DNA from 3 places in the Paenibacillus sp. IHB B 3415 genome. Region 3 is predicted to be linked to each of the others. Evidence: riboswitches for the same ligand, from Rfam matches in the RefSeq annotation. Region 3 holds a riboswitch; each other region holds the start of a gene.

Region 1 (8,109 bases), on a different contig from region 3:
CATGATCCTCATGCGGCATCCTGCCTTAATTCTTGGGCTGCGAGTGCCAGGAAACGCTGCCTGGGAAGAATCGCGGGCTTGTGCTCCACGATATCGGCGGCAAAGCGGCGCTCCTGGCCCTTTTCCAGTAATGATACTTAGACTGTACCGCGTACCACTCCGGCAACTTTGTTCAACACACCCTGATATACGGATTTCGGCCGCAGGCCGACCAGCTTCTCCACAGGTTGACCTCCGCTGTATACGATCACTGTCGGCATGCTCATCACTCCGGCTTCCGATGCAAGTTCCGGCAGTTCATCACAGTCCACCTTAATCATACTCACGTCATCCCCGTATTCTGCATTCAGCTCTTCCAGAATCGGCAGCAGGGTTCTGCAGGGCGGACACCAGGACGCACCGTAATCCACCAGCACGGTTCCTCCAGCCTTCAGCTGTTCACGTACAGCTCCGGCGTTATCGGCAATTATCATAGCCATCTCAAGCCCTCCTTCAAAATTTAACATTCAATATTCACAGAAACAACAACTTCAATCTATTCGCCTTATTCCGCTTCATTCTGCTGCTCTTGCAGAATTGAAGCCATCCGGTCCTGCAGGTTCAGCTTGATCTGATTCAGCTCAACCAGCTGGCGTTCAATCTCTTCCAGCTTGCTGCGGTACAGCGGCATCACTTCCGCACAGAATGCCTCTTTATTCTTCAGAACACAGTTCAGGAATCCGGCAATCTCTTCTGTCGACAAGCCAAGATTCAAATACAGCTTAATCGTCTCCACCGTATCCACGGCAAGCGGAGAGTATTCACGGTACCCGTTGTCCTGGCGCAGCGGTTTGATCAGTCCCTGACGCTCATAATATCGCAATGAACGGACGCTTACGCCCGTAAGTGTAGCTAATTCACCTATTTTCATGGCATTCTCCCCGGGGTTCATGAGAAATGGTCTACTCTTAGTATAAACCCTGACACTAGTGTCAGGGTCAAGGTGTTTTTTTAGAATAAACAAAAGAAACCAGCCTAAGCATAACTTAAGCTGGTCTCCACATTATCTTACAGCAGTCCGGCTGCCCATAACCCGCCTCTGCGGATCATCCGGCGGAACGGCTCTACCGAGAAGGAAGGCAGATGATGGCCAGGCATCAGGTAGACTACCCGCCCTTGTCCGAATTCATGGCACCAAGCCGCCTGCCGCATCGCCCCTCCATGGGGATATTCTGCAAGAATGGTTGATTCGAAGTATGGCAGCTGCTCAAAATAGTACGGCTCATCCTCAATCACAAAGTCATTGATGCCCTGCATAATCGGATGCTCCCGGCCCGGAATCGTCATATGAAGCGCGGTATAGTCCGGATGGTGGGTGAAATGGGCGCCCAGCATTACGCCGAGCTCCTGATTGCGCTGCAGGGAGATCCCGTTATGCACTACGAGCAGACCGCCGCCGCCAGCCACATAAGACAGCAGTGCACCGCTCTGCGCAGCGGATAATTTCTCATCAGAGAATTCAGTATAGGAGACCACCAGCTTGCAGTCGGACAATTGTTCCTTGTTCATCAGCCCGTAATCCTCAGTCGATACGACCTGAAACTCCGGCTCCAGCAGCTGCTCGATCTCGCGGTCAACTCCCGTGAACGGATGATATTTAACCTCGGTATAGCTGCCAAACGCAAGTGCTTTGAAGGAAGTCATTGCATTCACACCTCTCTTGTGCAAAGTAAATCATCTATTATTGCTTAATCCATTATCCCACAAAAGTCCGCTGCTGTTACCAGGGCCAGAGATTGCCGTCAAGATCGATGTACACCGGTTCCTCGCCCAGATACTTCTTATGAACCTGTACGATATTCATAATCTTATACGCTGATTCCTCCGGAGGAATCGGCGCTTCCATATTCTTCTCTCCGTGCATATAAGACTGCAGCCAGCCGGGATGGAAGACCATCACCTGTCCGCCCAGCTTAAGCAGATGATTGTGCATCAGCGAAGACTGCATATTCAGTGCCGCCTTCGACATGCAGTAGCCGTACATATTAATTCTTTTGTTCCGGCTGATACTGCCTGCCTCTGAGGAGATGTTAATAATTAGCCGCTGCTTACCCTGCAGGAGCAGTCCCATCAACGCGTTGCTCACCCGGAGTGCGCCGAGCGTATTCACATTATAGAGCTGCGCCATGGCCTCATCATCCATATCCACGAGCATTGTAGCATTGTCCGCCTGGTGGATAATACCGGCATTGTTGATAATAATATCGATGTGTCCCGTACTGCCCGCAATACTCCGCGCTGCCTCTTTCACGCTCTCTGCGCTGCCGATATCAAGAGGGACCAGCATCAGCGTGTCCTGGTATTGCGCTTTCAGAACCTCCAGTGCCTCCGCTTCCGGTAAATACCGGCCGGCAAACACTGTGTATTTATTCTCCAGAAGAAAGCGTACCAGATAAAACCCGAGCCCGCGGTCGGCACCGGTTACAAAAGCGACCCTTTTCATGAATTGCCCCCCCCTCATACCTGCTTATTTATGCGCAGAGCGTTGCTGCATCACTCTCACATTAGCATGGCAATTAGCCTTTATCAACATCCTGCAAGGGAGGGGATAAGCCTGCTGAACATTCTTTTGCTTTAATTTTGAACTATGTTACAATCAAGAATAATAGTTGTTAACAACACAATTGTTGACAAGATGCTTTCTAAATTCTATTCCAGGAAGGTGATCCTCTGATGTCTATTCAACAAATCCATACACTGGATGAACTGCAACAATACGTAGGGCAACCCGGCAAAAAATTGCTCTTCAAGCACAGCACCACCTGCCCGATCAGCGCCAAAGCAAATGAGGAGTTCCAGGCCTATACACAGAATTCCGACACGCCTGCCGCCATTGTACATGTTATCGAAGACCGTCCGGTCTCCAATCAGATTGCCGAGGATTTCGGGATTAAGCATGAATCGCCGCAGATTTTCCTGCTGGAGGATGGTGAGGTCCGCTGGAACACTTCCCACTGGAAAATCACCCGTGGCGCCATCAAGGAAGCTGTGGAGCAATGAGCCAGAACGTAATCATCTATTCCACATCCGGCTGCAGCGACTGCAATCAGGTGAAGCAGCTGCTTGAGAGCAAGGGCATTCCCTTCGAAGTCAGAGATGTGATGACCAGTACCGTTTACCAGGAAGAAGTCGAGAAGCTGGGCTTCATGGGTGTTCCAGTCACCGTATCCGGAGACCGGGCTGTCAAGGGCTTCAATCTTCCTGAGCTTCAGGAGCTTATTGAGGCAGCTGTTCATTAATGATTATTCCCCTATGCAAAATGGTGCCGCCCTCTTACAGGGCCGGCACCATTTTTGTTGTTCAGATCTGTCAGGCCGGGAATGTAACCCCTGTCATAGCCTCACATGCCGCGCAGCTCGTCATAAGGCAGATGCCGGCCAGATCGGTCAGGATGCTGCCGGGATGCACTGAGAAGGCCCGGACACCATGTGCTTGCCCGCGTTTGTCCAGTTCAAGGGCGAACAGCACATTGGCGGTCTTCGACTGGCCGTAGGCTGTCCATTTCTCATAGGCGCGGCGCTCAAAGTTCACGTCTGCGACGGCAATGCGGTGGCCGCCGGTCCAAGTCAAGCGTTCGGGAAACGGGGAATTTGCCCTCCGGGATGTATCGTTTGCGGGGCTAGAAAGGATACACTTTTCGTAAAATCAGGCTCTAATTCAGGTGCAATTTGTAAACCGCCATAATTACTCTAATAACACAATCAAGAATCCATTTTCCTGACGGGTAACGCTTACTTTATCTTCAAACTCTCATTATCGCCCGATATCTCACTAATACGATATTTTTCAAAAATTCATTATCGGCGGCATTTCCGTCTAACGCATTAATATTTCCGAAGTTCCCTCACCGCTGCCTCCCAAAAATAAAAAACGGCGATTGAGCGAGATAAACGGATGATAATCGGCCACATATATGGTTTTAGTCTCCAATATTCCTTGCGAAGCAGCAATTTATTGCAAATCCGGCGCAGAAGCACTCTTTTCCATTTTTACAAAGACAATCCTGAAAGGGTATGATTCGTGTTGAAAGTTACCAACGAAACTATGAATGCACGCTGAATTTCCGCCAAGCGGAAAACGGGGGAACCATCAGGCCGCAGGCCTACTTGGGGTGAATCCGAAGGAGACTTCAATTGCGCAGTCTCAAAAGGTAGGGCGACTCTCACCGTCCGAATCCGACAGCTAACCCCGTAAGCGTAAAGAGAGAGATCTTGATCCGCCACGATTTTGCCCCAGGCTTCTTACGCCTGTAACAAAACCGCAGCAGAGGTCCTCCTCTGTCTGCGGTTTTTTGCGCACTTATTCCGGCGGATCAGCATTTCGGCAAACCAATCAACTACATAATCAAACTACAAATCGCCCACATTCAGGAAGGAACGTGTCCACATGCCAGACCCATTATCGTCCAATGCAGTTCCCGCTGCCGGATTCACCAGCTATATTGAGCAATATAGCGGAACCATCTATGCGCTAAGCTGTCTCCTGCTGGAGAAAGGCGCCCGCGCCGATCAAGCCGCAATTGCCACATTCGCGGCACTCTCTGAGCCGTGGCTCAAGGGCAGCATCCAAGCAGATGCTTACTCCCTTGCCGCCTACAGGGAATGCATCCGGCAATGCTCGCTGGTTGCTCAAGACCGCGGCCGCTGCTCTTCTGCCCTGCTCACCTGGGAGGATCAGATCGCCAGCGCCTTATGGTACGGCATCCAGCTGCCGCTGCCCGAGATCAGCCTCATCCTGCAGCGAAGCGTTCCTGAGCTGAAAGCGCAGCTCAGAGGGATTCGCGAACAGATGGCTGCTGTGCGGCCAGCTGTCCCGCGCCCATCGGCGGGATAGGGCAAGCTGCTGGGGCCTGCACCAATAGAATCAACCATGCTGCTGCGATCCATGCGGACTGTAGATCCGTTATTTCGTCCGGTCAGGCCATTCAGCGATCCATGCGGACTCAGAGGACCTTAACTAACCAGTTTCGCCTCATTTTGAGCTCCATCGAACAATATAAGCGCTCCTGAGTCCGCAACGAGCAAAAAAGCAGGCTTTTTCACAAAATAAGGTCCTCTCAGTCCGCGTAGCAAGCGCTGCATAGAGTAAATCCGCTGACGTCGTTCATATTAATAAAAGCCGCAGCATCCGCCACGGCTCTCCATTTGCTATGCTATGCTATCCGTTCCAGTGCCAGAAATCAGCGCTTACCTTTGCCGCCCTTGGCGAACCGCCAAAAAGCCATGCAGCATCCGAGCAGCCCGACGCCCAGCAAGATGGTCTGCAGTGCCCCCAGCCAGGTTGATTTGTCCGACGGGATCAGGCTGCTGATAATGATCAGCAGGATGGAGACCACGACCAGCACGGGGGTTTGTCTACTTTTTTTCACAAAAAATCACCACTCCTAATTACTAATATTACTAAGGTACACTATCTGCGGGGTTTTAACCAGTTTGGGGTGGTTTGTACTCACTCTATAGAACAGCATTATTCATAAGCCCGTTTCATCAATACCGGTCATCCACCTTCCATACCCCATCCATTTTAATCATTGAATAGACAGCGGTATCATCACTCCCGTTATCCCAGGACCTGTACACTACCACTTCGTATTCATCAGCGTTTATTTTATTCATTTCATTAATTTCGTAATCTGTTATATTTGCCGTCTCCTTGCTGATTTCAGCATACAGAGCCTTCATTTCATCTATCGTCTTACTTTCTGAGGTATCTCCGGAACACCACATGTACACTTTCGCGATGAAATCATCCGATGCATACTCACTCCATTTATAGATATCATTGAAATCATCCAGGTAGCTAACTACCACACTGTTCAGCTCCGGATCATCACTTAGCTTCTGCTGCTTAATCGTTCTAAATCCATCTAACATAATATCCGTCCGCTTCACAAAAGTCTATCTGTTTAAATACGAGGATTAACAATAACATTGCAAATCAGTTTTATCGTAGATATAATGTGTCTGTAATAACTATTTAGTGTGATTAAAGGAGATCGGGCTATGACGGAGTTTTGGGAAGCAAGCTTCATAGAAAAACAAACGATGTGGGGATTTGAACCTTCTGACTCGGCCATCCTAACCAAGGATTTTTTCCACGAAAAGAATGTTAAAGACATCCTGATTCCCGGTATTGGATATGGCAGAAATGCTAAGGTTTTTATGGATAATGGGATAGATGTTACAGGTATTGAGATTTCACAAACAGCGATTAATCTGGCTAGGCAGCGCGGGCTGGATATGAATGTTTACCACGGCTCGGTAACGGATATGCCTTTTGACAATAAGCTCTATGACGGTATATTCTGCTATGCCCTGATTCACTTATTGGATCAGCGTGAGCGGGAGAAGTTCATTCAGGCTTGTTATAATCAGCTGAAGCCGGGTGGATATATGGTCTTTACAACGGTATCCAAAAAAGCTCCAATGTACGGTAAGGGCGTCCAACTGGATACAGACTATTTCGAGATCATGGACCGAGTGAACATGTTTTTTTATGATGCTGACTCCATTCAACAAGACTTTGCCAACTATGGCCTGGTCGAGATATCAGAAATAGATGAGCCCGGTAAGAGTATGAAAAACAAACCTTCCATAAACTTCTTAATTGTAAAATGTAAAAAGGTAGGATAGCGCTCACCAAGACTGTCTGCATAAGTAGAAAAAGCCCACCCGCCTCCACCGGCGAATGGGCTTTGATCTATATTTACTGGCTGCGCTTCTGATATCTGCCAAAGGCTATGATGGTCACCACCATACCCACAATGCCTATACCCGTGAGCATCCCTTGCGTGAAATCTATCAGGTTGCTTCCGTTAGAATCTAGCATTCGGCCCGCTGTTAGTGAAAGAAAAGAAGCTGCAAACAGTAATCCGGTGTTTTGCTGATGCTTTTTATCCATAACTTCCACTCCTTAGATCTTATAAGCCTTCATCGCTTTTCTAATCTCCTTAATACTAGGACGCTTGCCGTACATCAGGACGCCGGTGCGGTAGATCTTGGCGGCGAGCCAGCCGAAGACGAAGGTCGTTGCCAGCAGGATTGCCAGCGAGACTATGATCTCCCAGAAGGCCACATGCCCCACGCCGATCCGCAGCAGCAAGCTGAGTGAAGAGGTGAATGGAACGAAGCTCGCTACCTTAACCAGCAGGGTATCCGGGTTCGAGATGCTGAACAGCGGCAGGTAGAAGCTGACGAAGCCCACCATCATCACAGGCATAACTGCCTGCCCCAGATCCTCTGTCCGGCTGACAATCGAACCGACAGCTGCATACATCAGAGCGTACAGGAAGTAACCCAGGATATACAGGATAAATCCATACACCAGAATGCTGGCATTCAGCTGTCCCAGATCTAGGTTGAAATCAGATAGGATGCCGGAATTGTGCGGAAGCATCAGGTTGACAGCGATACTGGCGGATATAATGGCGATCTGCAGCAGGCCGACGAGGAAGATCCCGATGACCTTGCCGAACATCTGTGTTAATGGTGATGCGCTGGTGATCAGAATCTCCATGATACGCGAGCTTTTCTCCGAGGTAATCTCAGCGGCGATCATGTTGCCTGTCATCATCACGGACATGAAGAACAGCATCAGCAGGACATAGACAACGACATAGTTAATGACCGGCTTGGCATCTCCTTCTTCTGATGCAGATGCTGCTGCATCGGCGTTCAGCTGTTCTGTGCCAATCGAGACCGGAGCAAATATCGCAGCTACCTGGCTCTCCGTCAGCTTATCGCCGACAATAAGTCCGGTATTCACCTGCTGCAAAGCAGTTTGAAGATAACTCTGCACTTTGTCGCTGATATCCCCGTCTTTGCTGTGATACGTAACCGGCGGTACCCCTTCACTGCCCTCTGAAGCAAAGGAGAGATAACCCTCAATCTTCTCGTCTTCCAGCCCTTGCTTCAGCGCAGCATCATCTGCGGAGGTATAAGCTGTGAATTCGACTTGAGCATCTGTTTCAGCCGGTGGTGTATACGCCAGAAGCAGTTCGGCAGGCCGGAAGCCCTGCTCTGCAACCACTCCGATTTGCGTAGCTTCCTTGGCACCGTCTTCTCCCTTAAA
Region 2 (8,109 bases), on a different contig from region 3:
GACCTGCAGCATCGACAATTTTGTCCAGAATATTCTGGTCGATCAAGAAGTTCTGGCCCAGGCTTTTTTTGAACGAAAACCCGTACCGCTGTATTATTGCTTTGGTTCTAGTTGGGGATGAGATATTCAGAGTGTCGCTCATGAAGTAATGCCTCCCTGATCAATTTGGGCGAGCGCGCGCGCGAACTCTTCGCGTGTAATACCGAACATCGCCAGACGCTTGTACAGCTGCTTGCCGTTGCAATAACCGATACCGAGCAGATTGCCAAGCTGCATTCTTCGCTCTGCTGCCTGTGCGTGTACCATCATGCCTGCGGCCATAAGATCATCCAGCCCAATTACAGCCGGTGCCCCTTCAAAAGAAGTGTGAACATGCTCCAGCGCATGGCGGATGGCCTCAGGCGAAGCATTCTCCACACCTATATCCCCTTTGCGGGTTGCGTCCTTCTCCGGAATGAATGCATGCTTGCATCCGGGCACCTTGGAGGAGACAATTTTACGAATCCGCTCTCCGGCATGATCGGGATCCGTGAGGATGATAACCCCTCTGCGTTCCATGGCTAATGTAATCTTCGCAATGACCTTGCGGTCCACTGCGGAACCGCCTGTTTCAATCGTATCCGCTTCTACGGCCCGCTTGACGGCCACGGTATCGCTTTTACCTTCGACGACAATTAATTCTTTAATCATAAATAATTTACTCCCTTACTCTAAAACGCAAAAAGAAGAGGATTCGCTCCCCTTCTTTTTGGCTAAAGAATGTATAAGTGATGAGCGGCAGCTCTCTAAATTCCGTAAGTGCTACCCCCACTATATCTTATAAACCGCTAATTTGCAAAAGACTTGCCGCTTAGTTAAGCTCCGGCTTCACAGGTCCAATCACATAGATGGTCCGCGACTTCCGGCCGAAATTACGGGCATGGCTCAGTGAATCGTAGTAAACATCCACCTTGTTGCCTTTAATGGCACCGCCGGTATCCTCTGCTCGGCGAAACCCTAATCCCTCAATGTACACCCACCAGCCAATTGGTATTACATTCGGATCCACTGCAATAGTGCGGCCTTCCGTTACGCGTGTGCCGGAGGCGGTACGTGTTCCAATTCCCGGTTCTTCCGAGGAATAAGCCGTCATGGATACGTTTTTGATCATTTTTTTGTATTCAAAATCTACGCCTGCCTTGCTCGTGACGTTGTTGCTCTTCGCGCTGACTTTGGATGATTTGGAGGTTGTTGTGGCTTTGGATGTAGTTGCAGCAGCTACAACAGGCTTCGGAACCGCTTTGGTACCGACAGCAATAACCTTATCTTTGGTTACCGTCTGAACTTCCTTGCCGACCATATTCATGGAGACTAGCTCCCCATCCTGATATATCTTCTCGATATGCTGGATGATCGCGCCCGGCTTGCCTGCCTGTGCAACTCTTACGTCTCCCTTATACAGAGAGGGGTCTGCGGTTTTGATGACCTTAAAAGGCAAGTTTACTGTCCGCTGTACGGTCTGCTTGGTAATACGGACAATCTTGACTTCCATGTCGGGTGTGACTGCGGTATCAAGCGAAGGGAAAATCTTATCATTGCCCTCCAGGCTGTAACCCAGCTTGGTAATGGCATCTCCGAGCGAATCCTCGGTGGTGTATATGGTCTTGGTTGCACCGTCTGCAGTAAGCATAAGCTTCTGCGCACGGGTGATTACGACACGGTCGCCGTCTTGTATTTCATCACTAAGGCCAATAGATAGCTCATCATACGGCTGCAGCGAAATTTGTTCCTTTGCCAGCACATCACTGAGCAGCGCTTCCCGCGTCTCCAGTGTCTGCACCTGTCCGTCTATAACTAAAATAATTTCTTTATTGCTCTGACCGTGTACGTACAGCAGAATTAACAGTGCGATAACAATCGATATCACACCTGCAAGTGAAAGTACGCGAGGATTCACTTGCTTCAACCGTAATGCGAAAGACCTGCTGGATGATTGCGAATCATGGGATACCTCTGGTTGGAATACGCCCACTCTCTCCATCCTCCTTACATAGCCCCGTCGTCCAAGTTATATCAAGGTGACTGCATCATTTCTGACGAAACTAGGTTTGAGATTGCAACAGGATACGCCCGCATTGCTCCAGCGTTTCCTGCTCATGGATCGCCTGCTCGGCATAGCTACTCCGGATATCTGTTATATAACAGTATGCCGGGAACATCCGCATTATTCAAAACAAAAAAAGCCCAAAAAAGAGTTCACAGAGGACTCTTTCGTGGCTTCTCCGGTGTCGAATACGCGGGAATGTTTATGCACGAGGTTTCCTCTCTTACTTGCGCTTACGGGGTTAGCTGTCGGGTTCGGGCATAAGAGAGACGCCCTATCTCAGGTCACCCGCTCACGGCGGTTGCCCTCAAATTCACCCCAAAGACCACGTGAAGAAATCAAATAAAGTCTGCGGCAATTCTGTGTTGTACTCTATGTACGGGCATGCGGCAGGGCATTTATTGGTTCCCCCGTTCTCCATACGGAGACTCAGCGAGACGATCCATGAAATAGTGACTGTCACAGTAACAACAGCTCACTGCACTGAAAAGATGATATCCTGTTTTGATGCATGTTGTAAAGGACGATTCAACCACGTTTACGTAAAAAAATGATTAAAATATTGTAATATTCAGCCGTTTTTAGACTATAAAAGTTTAATATATCGGCTATACTTCATTTTTCACCGCTTTTTCTCCCGTTTTCAGACAATTCCAAATCGTTCCAGTGCGTTCGCATACGTAATTTCAGCCAATTCCTGTAAATCAATCCCTTTTATTGCCGCCGCTGCCTCCGCTACCAGTCTTACGTGTGCGGTCTCATTTCGCTTGCCGCGGAAGGGGTGCGGAGTCAAATATGGGGAGTCCGTTTCGATCAGCAGCCGGTCCAGCGGAGTCTGGGCGAGCACCTCTTTGGGCACCCTGGCATTCTTAAACGTAATCGGTCCCCCGAAGGACAAATGGAAGCCGAGATCCAGACACATTTTAGCGCTTTCCCAGCTGCCGGAGAACGAATGCATCACCCCTCCAACCTCACCCGCTTTTTCCTCCCGCAGAATCCGGATTACATCCTCGTGGGCATCGCGGTTATGGATACAGATGGGCATCTTCAGTTCACGTGCCAGGCCGATTTGCTTGCGGAATACCTCATGCTGTACATCCTTAGGAGAAGTGTCCCAATAATAGTCAAGTCCGATCTCGCCGATGGCCACTACCTTGGGATGGCTGCAAAGCGAGGCGATCCATTCGAGGTCGCCCTCCTTCATACTGAATGCATCCTGGGGATGCCAGCCCACCGCTGCATAAATATAATCATATTTCTCTGCAAGCTCCATCGTTGTCGGAATCGTCTCCCGGTTGAAGCCGATATTGATCATTTTACTGACTCCGGACTCCAGCGCCCGGGCGATTACCTCCTCGCGGTCCTCGTCGAATTGCGGAGCATCCAAATGGGTATGTGTGTCGAATAACTGCATTATATTTCATCCTTTCCGCCTTGATTTCTATGATGAATTACAAGTATTTTAGGTTATTTTGCAAAAATATCTGCGATGGAGGGCGGCAGCTGTGGAAGGGCTTTCTGCAGCCTGTCCTGCGGGAAATAGAGATGATATCTGCCTCGGTGAATCCCGCTGATTGAGCGTACAATATCCGATACCTCTGAGATCTCCCGCAGCTTATCATGGCGGTCCAGAAGCAGAATCTGTTTGCTGTCAAAAGCATCCCCCGGACGGAATACATCATAAGGAAGATCTGTCGGAAAATCGATTTCCAGATCATAATCAGCACGCAGTCCGGCACCGGCAAAGCTGCGGCGGATTTCGTCAATTGTCTCTGTATCCAGATGCTCCATCTCCACATATTTATACAGTTTACGATGAATAAATCGGCTGCACAAGTCGCTTAAAATTTCATCTTTCTCCAGCGTCCACTGCATGAAGGCTGTCTGCATCAAAGCCTCGTCCAGCAGCAGGTACTGCTCCACCGTTACATCCCCGCGGAACAAATCACTGAGCGGCTCAATCATGAACCGGAAACCATAATCCCCCTGCACCAGCTCCTTGGCTCTGCGGAGAATCTGGCGCAGAATAATTTCCGAGCTGCGTGTTACCGGATGGAAATAGACCTGCCAGTACATCTGATAACGTGACATCAGGTAATCCTCAATCGCATGCATGCCGGATTCTTTAACAACTACCCGGCCGTCATAGGGGCGCAGCATCCGCAGAATCCGGTCAATGTCAATGGTTCCGTAATTCACTCCTGTATAGTAGGCATCACGCAAAAGATAATCCATCCGGTCCGCATCCAGCGGCCCCGACACCAAATTGACAACAATTTCATGCTCATACGTTTTGGAGATCACAGAGGCTACTTTATTAGGGAAATCCTCAGCTACATCACGCAGAATAGCGGTGATTTCCGTATCCTCCAGAATGATCCGGCAGGTCCAGTCCTCATGATCCATTTCAAAAGCTTCTTCTATAGAATGGGAAAACGGGCCATGTCCCAGATCATGCAGCAGCGCCGCACACAGGGTAAGCAGACTCTCCTCAGGCATCCAATCCTTATATCCGCTCCGTTCAAACTGCGATATAATCCGCCGGGTAATTTCATAAACACCAAGCGAATGGGAAAACCGGCTGTGTTCTGCGCCATGGAAAGTCAGATAAGAGGTGCCAAGCTGGCGGATGCGCCGCAGACGCTGGAACTCCTTGGTGTTAATCAGACGCCAGATAATGGTGTCCTGGACGTGAATGTAGTTATGAACCGGATCCTTAAATACCTTCTCTTCTGTCAGCGGTTGCTTCATGAGATCAACTCCTTTGAATAATATCCATAGAAATAGGGTGGAATTACAGTTATAATAATAAATATTGTCGTACTTTGTCGAATTATGACAAATTAGCAATTTACAAATCGACAAATATTTTCGAGGTTCTTTTTGGGATATATGCCTAACCAATGGCGGTATGAATGTTTCCTTCAAAGTTTCCTTAAAATTCGCCTCAAAAAAGGTTGACTGTTTTGGGAATGGTTGGTATGATAAATATCATAAAACAGTGAACAATGTCGAATATTGACGCTTTTGATAATTGAGAGGAGCAACGATTGTAATGATGAAATCAACAGGAATTGTACGTAAGGTAGATGAGCTTGGACGGGTCGTTATTCCAATTGAATTGCGCCGCACACTGGGTATTGGAGAAAAAGATGCGCTCGAAATTTACGTGGACGGTGAGCGGATCATGCTTAAGAAATATGAGCCTGCCTGCATTTTCTGCGGGAATGCTGAGAATGTAACCTATTTCAAAGGTAAAATTGTTTGTCATGAATGTATTTCTGCTATCCCTACCCCTGTGACAAACTAAAACAAATAGGTTATAATAGGAACTAATCAAATTGTTAATTCTAACCTTTTTATATCTCCTTGGCCTCCCGTTAGCGCGGGAGGTATTTTTTTGCACTTTTTTCGGGGACTTTCCCCGGATACCCCTTTATCCTATTTAAACATTAGCCATTAATTTCATAACCATAAAATTATAACCATAAAATTATAACCATTAAATCATGAACATTAAATTCTTCTTCCCCTCCCAAACCCTCCCTATAGGGAGGGCCCCAAGGGCCCCGGCCCTCTGGACACCCGGAAGCTTGGCTAACTGTGCAGATGGCGCCGGAAAGAAGCCAAGTTAGGCGGTGGACCGGCCCTTTTCGGACTCCCTGAAGGTGCGTCCTCAGGGCCTTGCCATGCGCAGTGTTCCGCCACACGCTTCGCTCTTGCGGCGGCCGTGCGGTTACGCTCTTGAGTGACGTTAGAGTGTGGAACCGCTCTCCCTGCGGGAATCGCTTTAAGGCGGAGCCGATTAGCAACTTTGGTGCGTACTGGTTATTTGCCTTCATGTTACCTTCGTGCTACAGCACGCTCTCCCTGCGGGAATCGCTATGTCAGCGCGGCCAAATGACTTTCGTTCGGGCGATAGCATAGGTGTAATATTGGATAATTGGTCTTGGAAAAACTGGATAACTGCATTCTATACAGTTATATAATACCAAAGCGTAGGTCTGATTATTTTAGTTGTATTTCATGCAATTATATCCATACATATCCTCTAAATTATCCATTTTACATAAATATAAATGTACAAACTACATCTATATCTAATATAAGGAATAATTATATCCAAATAAGTGTACAGAATACAATTATTTCATCAAGCATTCTAATCATCTGAGCTATTTCGGAGTTTATCTAACAGAAGCTTAACTGCAATAAACGTGATCAGTTACTCTATCCCCTTATTCCCGCTCCAGCAGCGCATTATAAATATCACGCTTGGCCAAGCCACGGTCAGAGGCCGCTTTTTTCATCGCGTCCTTACGCGGCAAGCCCGAGGTTTCATAGTGGGCTACATGAGCTTCGATACTCAGCTCCCGCCACCAGGAAGACTCGGCGAGCTCTGCCTCTTCTTTGCTCTCTCCCTCAAGCACAATTACGTACTCACCAAGCGGAGGATGCTCCACCAGCCAGGCACAGCATTCTTCAATCGTACCGCGCAGAAACTCCTCATACCGTTTGGTCAGCTCACGGGCCAGTGTAACCCGGCGGTTGCCGAAGGCTTCCTGCAAATGGACCAGCGTCTTAGCGACACGATGCGGTGACTCATAGAAGAGCAGTGTGCCCTGTGCAGAGCGGAGAGGTGCCAGAACGGCCCGGATATCCTTACGCTCTCTGGGCAGAAAACCGATAAATGTGAAGCTGGCGGTAGGCAATCCCGAAGCAATCAAAGCTGACAGCGCCGCGTTAGCTCCGGGAATCGGAATTACCGGAATTTGATGACTTACAGCCAGTGCTACCAGGTCCGCTCCAGGGTCTGAAATCGCCGGCAGGCCGGCATCGCTGACAAGGGCTAAATTTTTACCTTCTATTATATAGCGTATCAATTCAGGTCCGCTTGCCGCCTTATTATGCTCATGGTAGCTGAACAACATGGAGGGTGTAATTTCAAAATGGCTCAGTAATTTACGCGTCTGTCTCGTATCCTCTGCGGCAATAATATCGCATTCCTTCAGCGTGCGCACCGCGCGGTAAGTCATATCTTCCAGATTGCCGATAGGAGTAGCTACCAGATACAAACAGCCGCATCCTTCGGGCTTTGCTCCGTCATTGTTATTTTGAAAGCTGCTTTGGCAGGTTATCGTCATTGGCTGTTATCCTCTTTGTTCCCATAATAAATATCCATTATTTCAGGACAGTATTGATTGTCCTCATTATATACGATTAAAGGCGGTTGTAAACGCACCTCCGGCTTCCCGTCGCGCGCCGCTTCAATCAGTACCATATTCGCCTCCAGATGCGCACGGGGATGTACAAAGCGGATCAGCTTCGGTTCCAGCCGGTGCTTACGCATTAGACTGATGATATCCACCAGACGCTGCGGCTTATGTACCATACTGACTTTGCCTCCAGTGCGGACCAGCCGGACACAAGCCTGAATGACCTCCTCCAGCGTACAGCCAATTTCATGACGGGCCATGGCCTGATGTGAATTCAGCTTCAGGTCGCTCCCGTTAAGCGGCATATAGGGGGGATTAACCGTTATTGCATCATATACACCATACCCTGCGGTATTATGCAGCTCCCGCAAATCACCTTCATGGATCAGCACCTGCTCCTCCAGCCTGTTCAAAGCTACACTGCGCCGGGCCATGTCGGCAAGACGGGGCTGAATTTCTATCCCTTCAATAGAAGCTTTGGTACGCGTGGTCAGCAGCATAGGGATAACTCCGTTGCCGGTGCATAGATCAAGTACTCTTCCGCGCGGCGGTATACTGGCGAATCGGGCCAGCAGCACAGCATCCATAGAGAAGCTGAATACTTCGTCACTCTGGATAATCCGCAGATCATGGGTTAGCAAGTCATCGATCCGCTCTGCACTATGCAAAGGCACCGGGGTATCGTTAAACGAATGGGTCATTGTACATTCCTCCAAATTCAAAAAAAACCGTAGGCGAAAATCTCCTACGGCTGGATATCCTCATTTATTAAGAAAAGAAAGGCAGAACAGACAATCGCCTTCCGTCCGC
Region 3 (8,109 bases):
GCATTATTTACCGGGAGCGGCAACATCAGTTGTTTCTGTTGTTGCATCTTTGTATTTGCGGAGAACGGAAACTTCTACACGACGGTTCTTGGCGCGTCCGGCGGCAGTCGTATTCTCAGCGATGGGATGATATTCCCCGTATCCGATTGGACTGAACTTGACCGGGTCCAGATTGGGGTTAAGCAACAGGATTTTCATGAATTGAAGGGCACGGGCCACGCTAAGATCCCAGTTGGAGGAGTAGCTGCTATTAGAGATAGGAATATTATCCGTATGTCCCTGCACTAATATATCATAATCGGGAAACTGCTGCAGCATCGTCGAGATTGACTTGGCCAGCTGGCGGGAGTCATCCTTGACCATAGCCTGTCCCGAAGCAAATAAGGCGTTGTCGCTGATCGTAATCATTAACTGGGACTGATTCAGCTTCGTACTGAGCAAATCAGTCATTCCGTTATTCTTGATGTACTGATCGAATTGCTCCTTAAGCTTCTCCAGATCCTCCTGTTCTTTGGCACGAAGTTTGGAGATCTCGGCGGTGCCTGTATTTTTATCTAAAACACTATTCATTTTATCCTTATTGCCTTGGTCAAGTTGAGTACTCGTAGGTGAATCCGAGCGGAATTCCAATACGCCGCCACCGCCGCTGAGCGCTGAATTGAACGCTTGGGCCATTTGCTCAAACTTCTGGGCGTCCGTAGCACTCATGGCATACATAACCAGGAATAGAGCAACCAGCAGGGTCATCAGATCGGAATAGGGGAGCAGCCAGGATTCATCAGCATGCTCTTCGTGCTCCTCATGCCTAGTCTTTTTGCTCATTCGAGGCGCCCTCCTTCTCACTTAGCTTGGCCCGTTCGGACGGAGTAAGGAAGACGGAAAGCTTCTGATTGATAGCAATGGTGGAGACCCCGGACTGGATAGACAACAGACCTTCTACCATCATCAGGCGGACTTCAATCTCGCGTTTGGAAATCCGTTTTAACTTGTTGGCCATAGGGTGCCACATTACATAACCGGTGAATATCCCCAGGAGAGTAGCAATGAAGGCTCCGGCAATCGCGTGGGCCAGGACGTCCATATTACTCATATCCCCCAAGGCGGCAATCAGCCCGATAACAGCCCCGAGTACCCCCAGTGTAGGTGCGTACATCCCGGCTTGGGAGAAGATTAAGGCGCCGGCTTTATGTCTATCTTCTGTAGCATGAATATCTTCCATTAATACATCGCGGACAAATTCCTGGTCATTACCGTCGATAATCATCCGCATACCGTTTCTGAGGAAATTATCTTCAATTTCATCGACATTGGATTCCAGTGCAAGCAGTCCTTCACGGCGGGTGATGGATGCCCATTCCATAAACATTGTAATCAGTTCGGGCTTGCCGACCATCTTTTTCTTCACAAATAGGATCTTCAGCAGCTTAGGGAAATTCTTGACTTCCGACATGGGAAAGGCCATGAAGATTGAGGCGGCCGTACCAAGAAAGATAATTACGTAGGCTGCGGGGTTGTTCAAGCTTTCAAGTGGAGCATGCTTGAGTACCATCCCCCAGACTACTGCGATCAGACCAAAAACCAGTCCTAGTATTGTTGAAATTTCCATTTATGCACCTCGTCCATGAGAATTAAGAAGTGATCCGACTATACCGCGTTTATCATCCTTGAACCGCGGGAGGACACTCTGCACGTAACCAAATCACGTATATTCTTATTTATCGACAGCATTCCCTTTTTTGTGAAGTGATTTTTTCGGCTATAATGGATAAGGTAAGTTATTATTCATCAGCGAAGAAAACGGAGTGATTGATGTGGGAGTAAAGCATGGCAGAGATTACAGTGAAATTCTGGTTGAACTGACAGGCGCAGTCGGACGGATTTCCGACGGGTATATTTTTTTCGAAATGGAGCCAGAGGAGTGGGAGAACCTGCCGGAGGAGTCGAAGCTGGAGGTCTGGGAGGCGCTTGCGGAGGATCTGTTCTACGCACTGGGCAATGAGCCGGTGATTAAGGTCGGAAGCGGTGTTGTAATGTACGATAAAGAAACCCACCGCATCAATATTCTGCTCGGCGACGAGGATTTGGCGTCGGTCGTTCTGGTGTAGCCCGGAGGCAGCTGCGGAGCGGAGTTTGTCCCCAGGCATCAGCCCATGTTAAAATTGGGATGAGAAGTACTATTTGCCGGGATTTAAGAATACATTAAATCGAAAAAAATCTTTGGCCCGGCACATCCCTTGGACTTTAAGAAGCTGAGGGATGTTTTATTTGAAAGACAGGACTGCTGTGATATAGCTAATTAAGCAAGGGAGGAAACAAATTGCCATTTACAGAGGAAGAACTGCGGGAGCAGATCGGCAAGCTGGAAGGCTGGAAACTGGAACAGGATATTATGGTGCGCAAATATATGTTCAATGAATATATGAAGGGGATTGCTTTTGTGGATGAGGTTGCTGCGATCTCGGAAGCGTTCGACCATCACCCGCACATCACCATTGATTACAAGACCGTTATCCTGCGTCTGCCTGTAGATGTGGAGAAGCTGGATATACGCCAGGCCAATGAAATTAACGAGGCTTTTGAGAAAAACCGTTAGAGGACAAGATCCTTATGGAAATGACAGTACCGCCTGATCCATAAAAATGCCCGTGCAGGGATACCAAGGTATCCTTTGCAGCGGGCATTTTACCTTTGGGCATGTTATTATTTCTTCTCGGCCAGCCATAACGCGACATTCGCAATTTCCTCAGGGGCTAGTTTGTCTTTGAAGGAAGGCATCTGCCCGCGGCCTTTGGTCACAATGCTGTAAATCTGCGCCGCGTCATGCTGTGCGCCCTCCTGCTGCAGGTTCGGCCCTACACCGCCCTGAAGCTGATCCCCGTGGCAGGTGATGCAGTTGGCTTTCACCAGGGCCTCCGCGCTGGTTGCGTCCAGCACAACCTCAGGCATTGTAGGTTTGTTCTCTTCAGCCACCTCGGCTTTGCCGGGCAGGGTAAACATTAAGACCACGGCAAAGGCACAGGCGGCAAAAAACAAACCGCTCATGATCCATTTCTGCATCTGCATCCGTCCCTCCATGTAAGCTGCTTCCTTCATTATACTGGATGGTGAAGCGTTATCATAGTATTTGTGTCAAAAAAATGAACGAAACTCCTGGAAAATTTGCAAACATACAGAAGTGGAATGCTATTTCTCATAGACCATACAATAAAATGGTTTATCGCCAGTTGGAGTTCTGCGTTCATAAGTATCCGTTATGGTAAATCCGCATTTCTGGTAAGCACGGATGGCCCGCTGATTCCACGTCAGTACCTCCAAATCGATCTCCCGTTCCGGATAACGCTGCAGAGCCGCCTGAACGATGGCCTTCATGAAGAGATGTCCCATGCCATGACCGCACAGATCGGGCCGCATGCCGATTCCGAGCCGGACTACACCCTCCATAGGGAACAGCTGGGCGAAGCCGCACAGGATTCCCTGTCCGTTCACGACGGAAACGTATTGCTCGCTGCGCAGCTGCGGATCACCGAATTCAACACCGAGCGCCTGCATCTGCTCCCAGGGCATCCAGCCGTAAATATTATACGGGGGCCTATAGTTCCACTCACAGATCTCAGCAGCATGCTGCGACTCCATAGGAACAACATAAAAAGTTACCGGGGAACTTATCATAAGCGGAGGCCTCCTTTCAAGGGAACATTACTTCATTCTATAAATATTATATACAAAACGAGCCGGATTCGACGCAAAAACCTTGCAGAAAGACCGGAACTTGACAAACGCCAATAAATATTTTATGAAAGAGCGAAATTGATGTTTTACAAATATAGAGCGGGGTAAGTAATTTTATAGACAAAAAAATAAGCCCTCCTCCAAGATTTCGGCAAAAATCCTGGAAAAGCGCTTATATTAGGACAAATTATTGCACATCGTCATTGTCTTCGGAATCCGCAGCCACAGTCTTGTAAGCATCTGTACTCATAATCCGTTTGGCGCCAACGTAGCGGTTGACGTAGTAGCTGTCACTCAGGGAACTGATGGTTACACCACGCGAGGAAGAAGCATGTGCGAACTCACCGTCACCAACATAAATACCGACATGGGAAATGCCTTTGCCGCTTGTATTGAAGAATACAAGATCGCCCGGTCTCATCTCATCGCGGGATACAGCAGTACCCATCTCATATTGGGAGCCGGATTGGTGAGGCAGGTTAATGCCGATCTTATCAAAAACATACATTGTAAATCCGGAGCAATCAAAACCGTTCGTGGATACACCGCCGGATACGTATTTGGTCCCGATGGCTTTGTCGATAACTTTATCCATTTTGGAATCCGCGAAAGCGCTTCCTGCTCCAATGGTGAAGATGATGGAAAAGCTTAGTACTGCGGCTGCTAGCTTCTTCTTCAAAAGTAAATACCCCTTCCAAATGCCTACGAGGTTAGCTTAAGGGTTCGGTTGAAGGTCCCCTATGACCCCTCTTAGAATAGGAGGTCAATTCACCCAAAGTTGGTTCCCCCGTTTCCCTAAATCTTTAGGGAACTCGGCACGACTGTTGATTAGGATTAGCTGTTATTCAATACATGACAAAACCTTTGTTAAAAGCGATTCAATAATTACAAAAATGTTACTAAAAGCTCACTGCGATAATTGTAGCAAAGACTAAGGCGCTTGGCAATCACTTATAACATATTAATGCATTTTTTTTGCGTTTTTTAGAGTTATAGCTGCATAGAAAGACTCATATTTACGCAGCGGGTGAGCTATTGATGAATTTTTCTTTGGATTTGGGATAAAAAGGTGTTTCAGGGCCTGCAGATGAGTGTAAAAGGTAGAATAAGGAAAAGGAAAAACCCGGAAATGATTACGGCAATAATCAAAACCGGGCTCGTATAAGTTACATTTAGATGTTAGAGGTACAAATATTCGAGGAAATGTTCAAGGGTTCAATCGTAAGCGACAGCTTGATAGGCTGTTGTGCTCATCACTCTTTTAGCGCCAACGTAGCGGTTGGCCCAGTATGCCTGACTCAGCGAACTGATGGTTACACCACGCGAAGTGGAGGATTGTGCGAATTTTCCATTGCCGACATAAATACCGACATGGGAAACTCCGTTGCCCAGGGTATTGAAGAATACCAAATCACCGGAACGCAAATTACTCTTGGATACGGCTGTTCCAACGCTGAACTGTGCCTTAGAGGTGCGCGGCAAGGTAAGGCCGATACTCTTGAATACGTATTTGGTGAATCCGGAACAATCAAAGCCGCTGGTGCTGGTGCCCCCGGTTTTATATGACGTTCCAATGGTTTTTGAGATCACAGTATCCATTTTGGAATCTGCGAAAGCGCTGCCCGCTCCAAGTGTAAATACCATCACAAGACCCAGCGCTGCTGCGGTGCATTTCTTCTTAAAGTTCTGACTTCTCAAAAGATGTACTCCTTCCAAGGCCTGCGAGGTTAGCTTAAGGATTCGGTAGAAGGTTCCCCTATGACCCCTCTAAAGCGAGATCAATTCACCCAAAATATGGTTCCCCCACTCCCCGGTGCTGGGAATTCGGCGTTTTGTGCACCAGAATAGTGACATATCGACATAAGGTTAAAGGCTCGGTTACATAGCTGCTTAATTCCATTTGAAAGATTACAAATTTGTTACTAGTAGTACAGGCATCATTGTACCAAAGGATTTAAAGTTTTGCAAATGCACTTATCGCAGCTGTAAACAAAAAAGAGTCATGCACCTCACCAGAGGGGCGATGACTCTTTTAGTATGCCGTTTTGGCGGCCAATTATTGTGGAAATGATTTACTGGACCAGAGATGATACTGCGCGGCTATGCCCCACATTTTGAATAGAGTGGATGGCAGGGGGGCTGCCTGGCGCAGGAGCAGGGCCGGGAGGCCGGGGCAGAAGAGCGCCGCAGCGCCGCAGAGGATCAGCGTCACCAGACTTCCTGCGCCCATAATGACGGATATCCCGATGGAGTGCAGAAGGACCTTCAGACAGATCAGCAGCGAAGTGAACATGCCCGTGCCGGCGGTATAACCGAACTGCATATACAGCAGCAGCTTGCGGATAAGGAAGAGATAGATGAGCCAGCCCAGCACATAAGGCACGAGCGTCAGCAGCTGCGGATAATCGAGAATGCCGTTCAGAAGCAGACGGTACATCTTCGGCAGCAGCCAATAGAGCGGCAGTAGGGCCAGCGCCCATTCAACGAGACTGAACAGCAGGACAGGCAGCCCGTAACGCTTCATCCCGGGAAAAAAGAACAGTCCGCGCTCCCCGGCGCGCTCCTGGTGAAGCTCGTGCAGCAGGCCCGCCCGGATAAAGGGGGAGAGGAGCAGCCGCAACACAGTCAGTGCCAGGAGCAGCCATAGCCATTGCCGGACGTCCGGGTCCGTGTGCAGCGCAGCCTGCCCCTCAATGTAATAGAGCAGCCTGCCTATGCTACTGCCGCCGGCATCCGCATCCGGATACCGCAGCAGTACCGGAACGACGGCGCTTTTAATGAATTTATACATGAAGTAGCCCCAGAACAGCCGGTAGATAAATAGCAGAATCAGAATATAAAATTGCTCTTTCATGCTGTGCCAACCGCGGGTTATCCAAATTTTCACAATCCTTCACCTCACCAGACAAGAGTTCCGAGCAGGGTTTCAAGCAGTGTCGTCGCACTGAGCGTCCAGCGGGAAAGAGTATTGTGCTCAAGCTCCGCCATTCTGAAATTATTGAGATGCTTGCTCTCCAGCAGTATGGAATGCCCCGGATCAATCTCGGCGGAGACCAGAGGTGCTTTATACGATAATTCAAACGATGTTGTCTTCCCTTCGCCGTTCCAGTATTGCTGTACCGAGTACCCGTCCGAGAAAATGAATTTTACAGGGACATCCCCATAATGGCTGCCCTTGTTGCTTACCTCAACTACCGCATCATATTGAATGCCCGCTCCGTTGCCGCCGCCCCGTTTGGCCGTGAGCCTGATGTCGTCTACTGCAAAATCAGGGGCACCGCCGCTGTAGACATACTGGTCAAAATAAGTCTGCCAGGATTGCTTGGTCACATTCTCCACAATCTTCTGGAAGTCAGCGGTCGAGGGATGCTTGAAGCGGTATTTACGGGCATAGGCAGCGAGAATGGCATCCATGTTCTTGGCTCCTGCTAACCGTTCGATGTCACGGAGCACCAGCTTGCCCCGGATATAGACATTGCGCGTGTAGGCGTCATCTCCGGTGTATTTCCAGGTCTCCAGATTGAGCGGCTGCGAAGAGGAGACCAGACTGGACTGCAGCGGGAGGCTTGAGGCAACGCCATATTCCTGCTCCATCAGCCGGTCTTCGGCATATGAGGTGAAGCTCTCGTCCAGCCACGCCTCCTCGAATTCATTGCTGGCAACCATACCATAGAAATACTGGTGACCGATCTCATGGATCACGGTCCGCTCAAGCGAAGTGCCGGGTGATGCCTCGGCAGCACCGAAGGCAGTGATCAGCGTCGGATATTCCATCCCCCCGGCCCCATTGCCAGACTCAGGCGGGACAACAATGGATAAGGTGGAGTAAGGATAAGGGCCGTACCATTTGCTGAAGGCGGTCAGGGCAGCCTCTGCGGCCTGGAAATAGCGCTCCTGAAGATCCTTATGCAGCGGGTCCAGATAGAGCTTGATCTTTACTCCGGGCACCTGCGGCGCGGAGAAGGCCTTCTCCGCAACCACAAAATCCGGCGATGCCGCCCAGGCAAAGTCATGAACATCATCTGCGTAGAACTGATAGATTTTGCGGTCCTGCACCAGCCGCGCGTTCTTCACCGGAAATCCGGTGGCGGCAACCTTGTAATCGGACGGGACGGAGATGGTTACATTGTAAATACCGAAGTCACTGTAGAACTCGGATGTGCCATGGTACTGATGCAGGTTCCAGCCTTCTTCCTGTGCTCCCCTTGTGCCTGCAGGCTCGTAGACGCTGAGCTTGGGAAACCACTGGCCGGCCATGACGAAGTTGCCGGCGGTTCCCATACGGGCGAATATTTTCGGCAGCTTGACCTCAAACTGGAGTTTGAGTGTTACGCTCTCACCACCGTTTACCGGCTGGGGCAGGTGGACCTTAAGCAGGGT

The links. Region 3 has a riboswitch for cyclic di-AMP ahead of QW71_RS22125 (C40 family peptidase). Riboswitches for the same ligand answer to the same signal wherever they lie in the genome.
Region 1: it holds a riboswitch for cyclic di-AMP, as region 3 does, so the genes downstream of both, QW71_RS27150 (hypothetical protein) here and QW71_RS22125 (C40 family peptidase) in region 3, are expected to answer to the same signal.
Region 2: it holds a riboswitch for cyclic di-AMP, as region 3 does, so the genes downstream of both, QW71_RS25440 (3D domain-containing protein) here and QW71_RS22125 (C40 family peptidase) in region 3, are expected to answer to the same signal.

The regions. Positions count from the first base shown of each region.
Region 1 is NZ_JUEI01000071.1:22,474-30,582, forward strand. Features, by position in the region: gene QW71_RS27115 (co-chaperone YbbN) at 138-479, opposite strand; gene QW71_RS27120 (MerR family transcriptional regulator) at 545-910, opposite strand; gene QW71_RS27125 (ThuA domain-containing protein) at 1,048-1,683, opposite strand; gene QW71_RS27130 (SDR family NAD(P)-dependent oxidoreductase) at 1,760-2,482, opposite strand; gene ytxJ (bacillithiol system redox-active protein YtxJ) at 2,713-3,039, shown strand; gene QW71_RS27140 (glutaredoxin family protein) at 3,036-3,278, shown strand; gene QW71_RS40085 (hypothetical protein) at 3,349-3,570, opposite strand; cyclic di-AMP (ydaO/yuaA leader) riboswitch at 4,083-4,252, shown strand; gene QW71_RS27150 (hypothetical protein) at 4,426-4,872, shown strand; gene QW71_RS27155 (hypothetical protein) at 5,219-5,407, opposite strand; gene QW71_RS27160 (DUF4878 domain-containing protein) at 5,526-5,912, opposite strand; gene QW71_RS27165 (bifunctional 2-polyprenyl-6-hydroxyphenol methylase/3-demethylubiquinol 3-O-methyltransferase UbiG) at 6,042-6,671, shown strand; gene QW71_RS27170 (hypothetical protein) at 6,745-6,939, opposite strand; gene QW71_RS27175 (ABC transporter permease) at 6,952-8,109, opposite strand, start outside.
Region 2 is NZ_JUEI01000063.1:7,547-15,655, reverse strand. Features, by position in the region: gene rsmA (16S rRNA (adenine(1518)-N(6)/adenine(1519)-N(6))-dimethyltransferase RsmA) at 1-142, opposite strand, end outside; gene rnmV (ribonuclease M5) at 139-690, opposite strand; gene QW71_RS25440 (3D domain-containing protein) at 851-2,011, opposite strand; cyclic di-AMP (ydaO/yuaA leader) riboswitch at 2,299-2,528, opposite strand; gene QW71_RS25435 (TatD family hydrolase) at 2,727-3,497, opposite strand; gene QW71_RS25430 (HD domain-containing protein) at 3,551-4,834, opposite strand; gene QW71_RS25425 (AbrB/MazE/SpoVT family DNA-binding domain-containing protein) at 5,139-5,393, shown strand; gene rsmI (16S rRNA (cytidine(1402)-2'-O)-methyltransferase) at 6,322-7,227, opposite strand; gene QW71_RS25410 (tRNA1(Val) (adenine(37)-N6)-methyltransferase) at 7,224-8,000, opposite strand; gene yabA (DNA replication initiation control protein YabA) at 8,061-8,109, opposite strand, start outside.
Region 3 is NZ_JUEI01000053.1:13,034-21,142, forward strand. Features, by position in the region: gene motB (flagellar motor protein MotB) at 4-822, opposite strand; gene motA (flagellar motor stator protein MotA) at 806-1,606, opposite strand; gene QW71_RS22100 (hypothetical protein) at 1,812-2,105, shown strand; gene QW71_RS22105 (4a-hydroxytetrahydrobiopterin dehydratase) at 2,318-2,593, shown strand; gene QW71_RS22110 (cytochrome c) at 2,701-3,057, opposite strand; gene QW71_RS22115 (GNAT family N-acetyltransferase) at 3,184-3,669, opposite strand; gene QW71_RS22120 (C40 family peptidase) at 3,917-4,408, opposite strand; cyclic di-AMP (ydaO/yuaA leader) riboswitch at 4,414-4,557, opposite strand; gene QW71_RS22125 (C40 family peptidase) at 4,945-5,373, opposite strand; cyclic di-AMP (ydaO/yuaA leader) riboswitch at 5,431-5,569, opposite strand; gene QW71_RS22130 (hypothetical protein) at 5,786-6,583, opposite strand; gene QW71_RS22135 (M1 family aminopeptidase) at 6,628-8,109, opposite strand, start outside.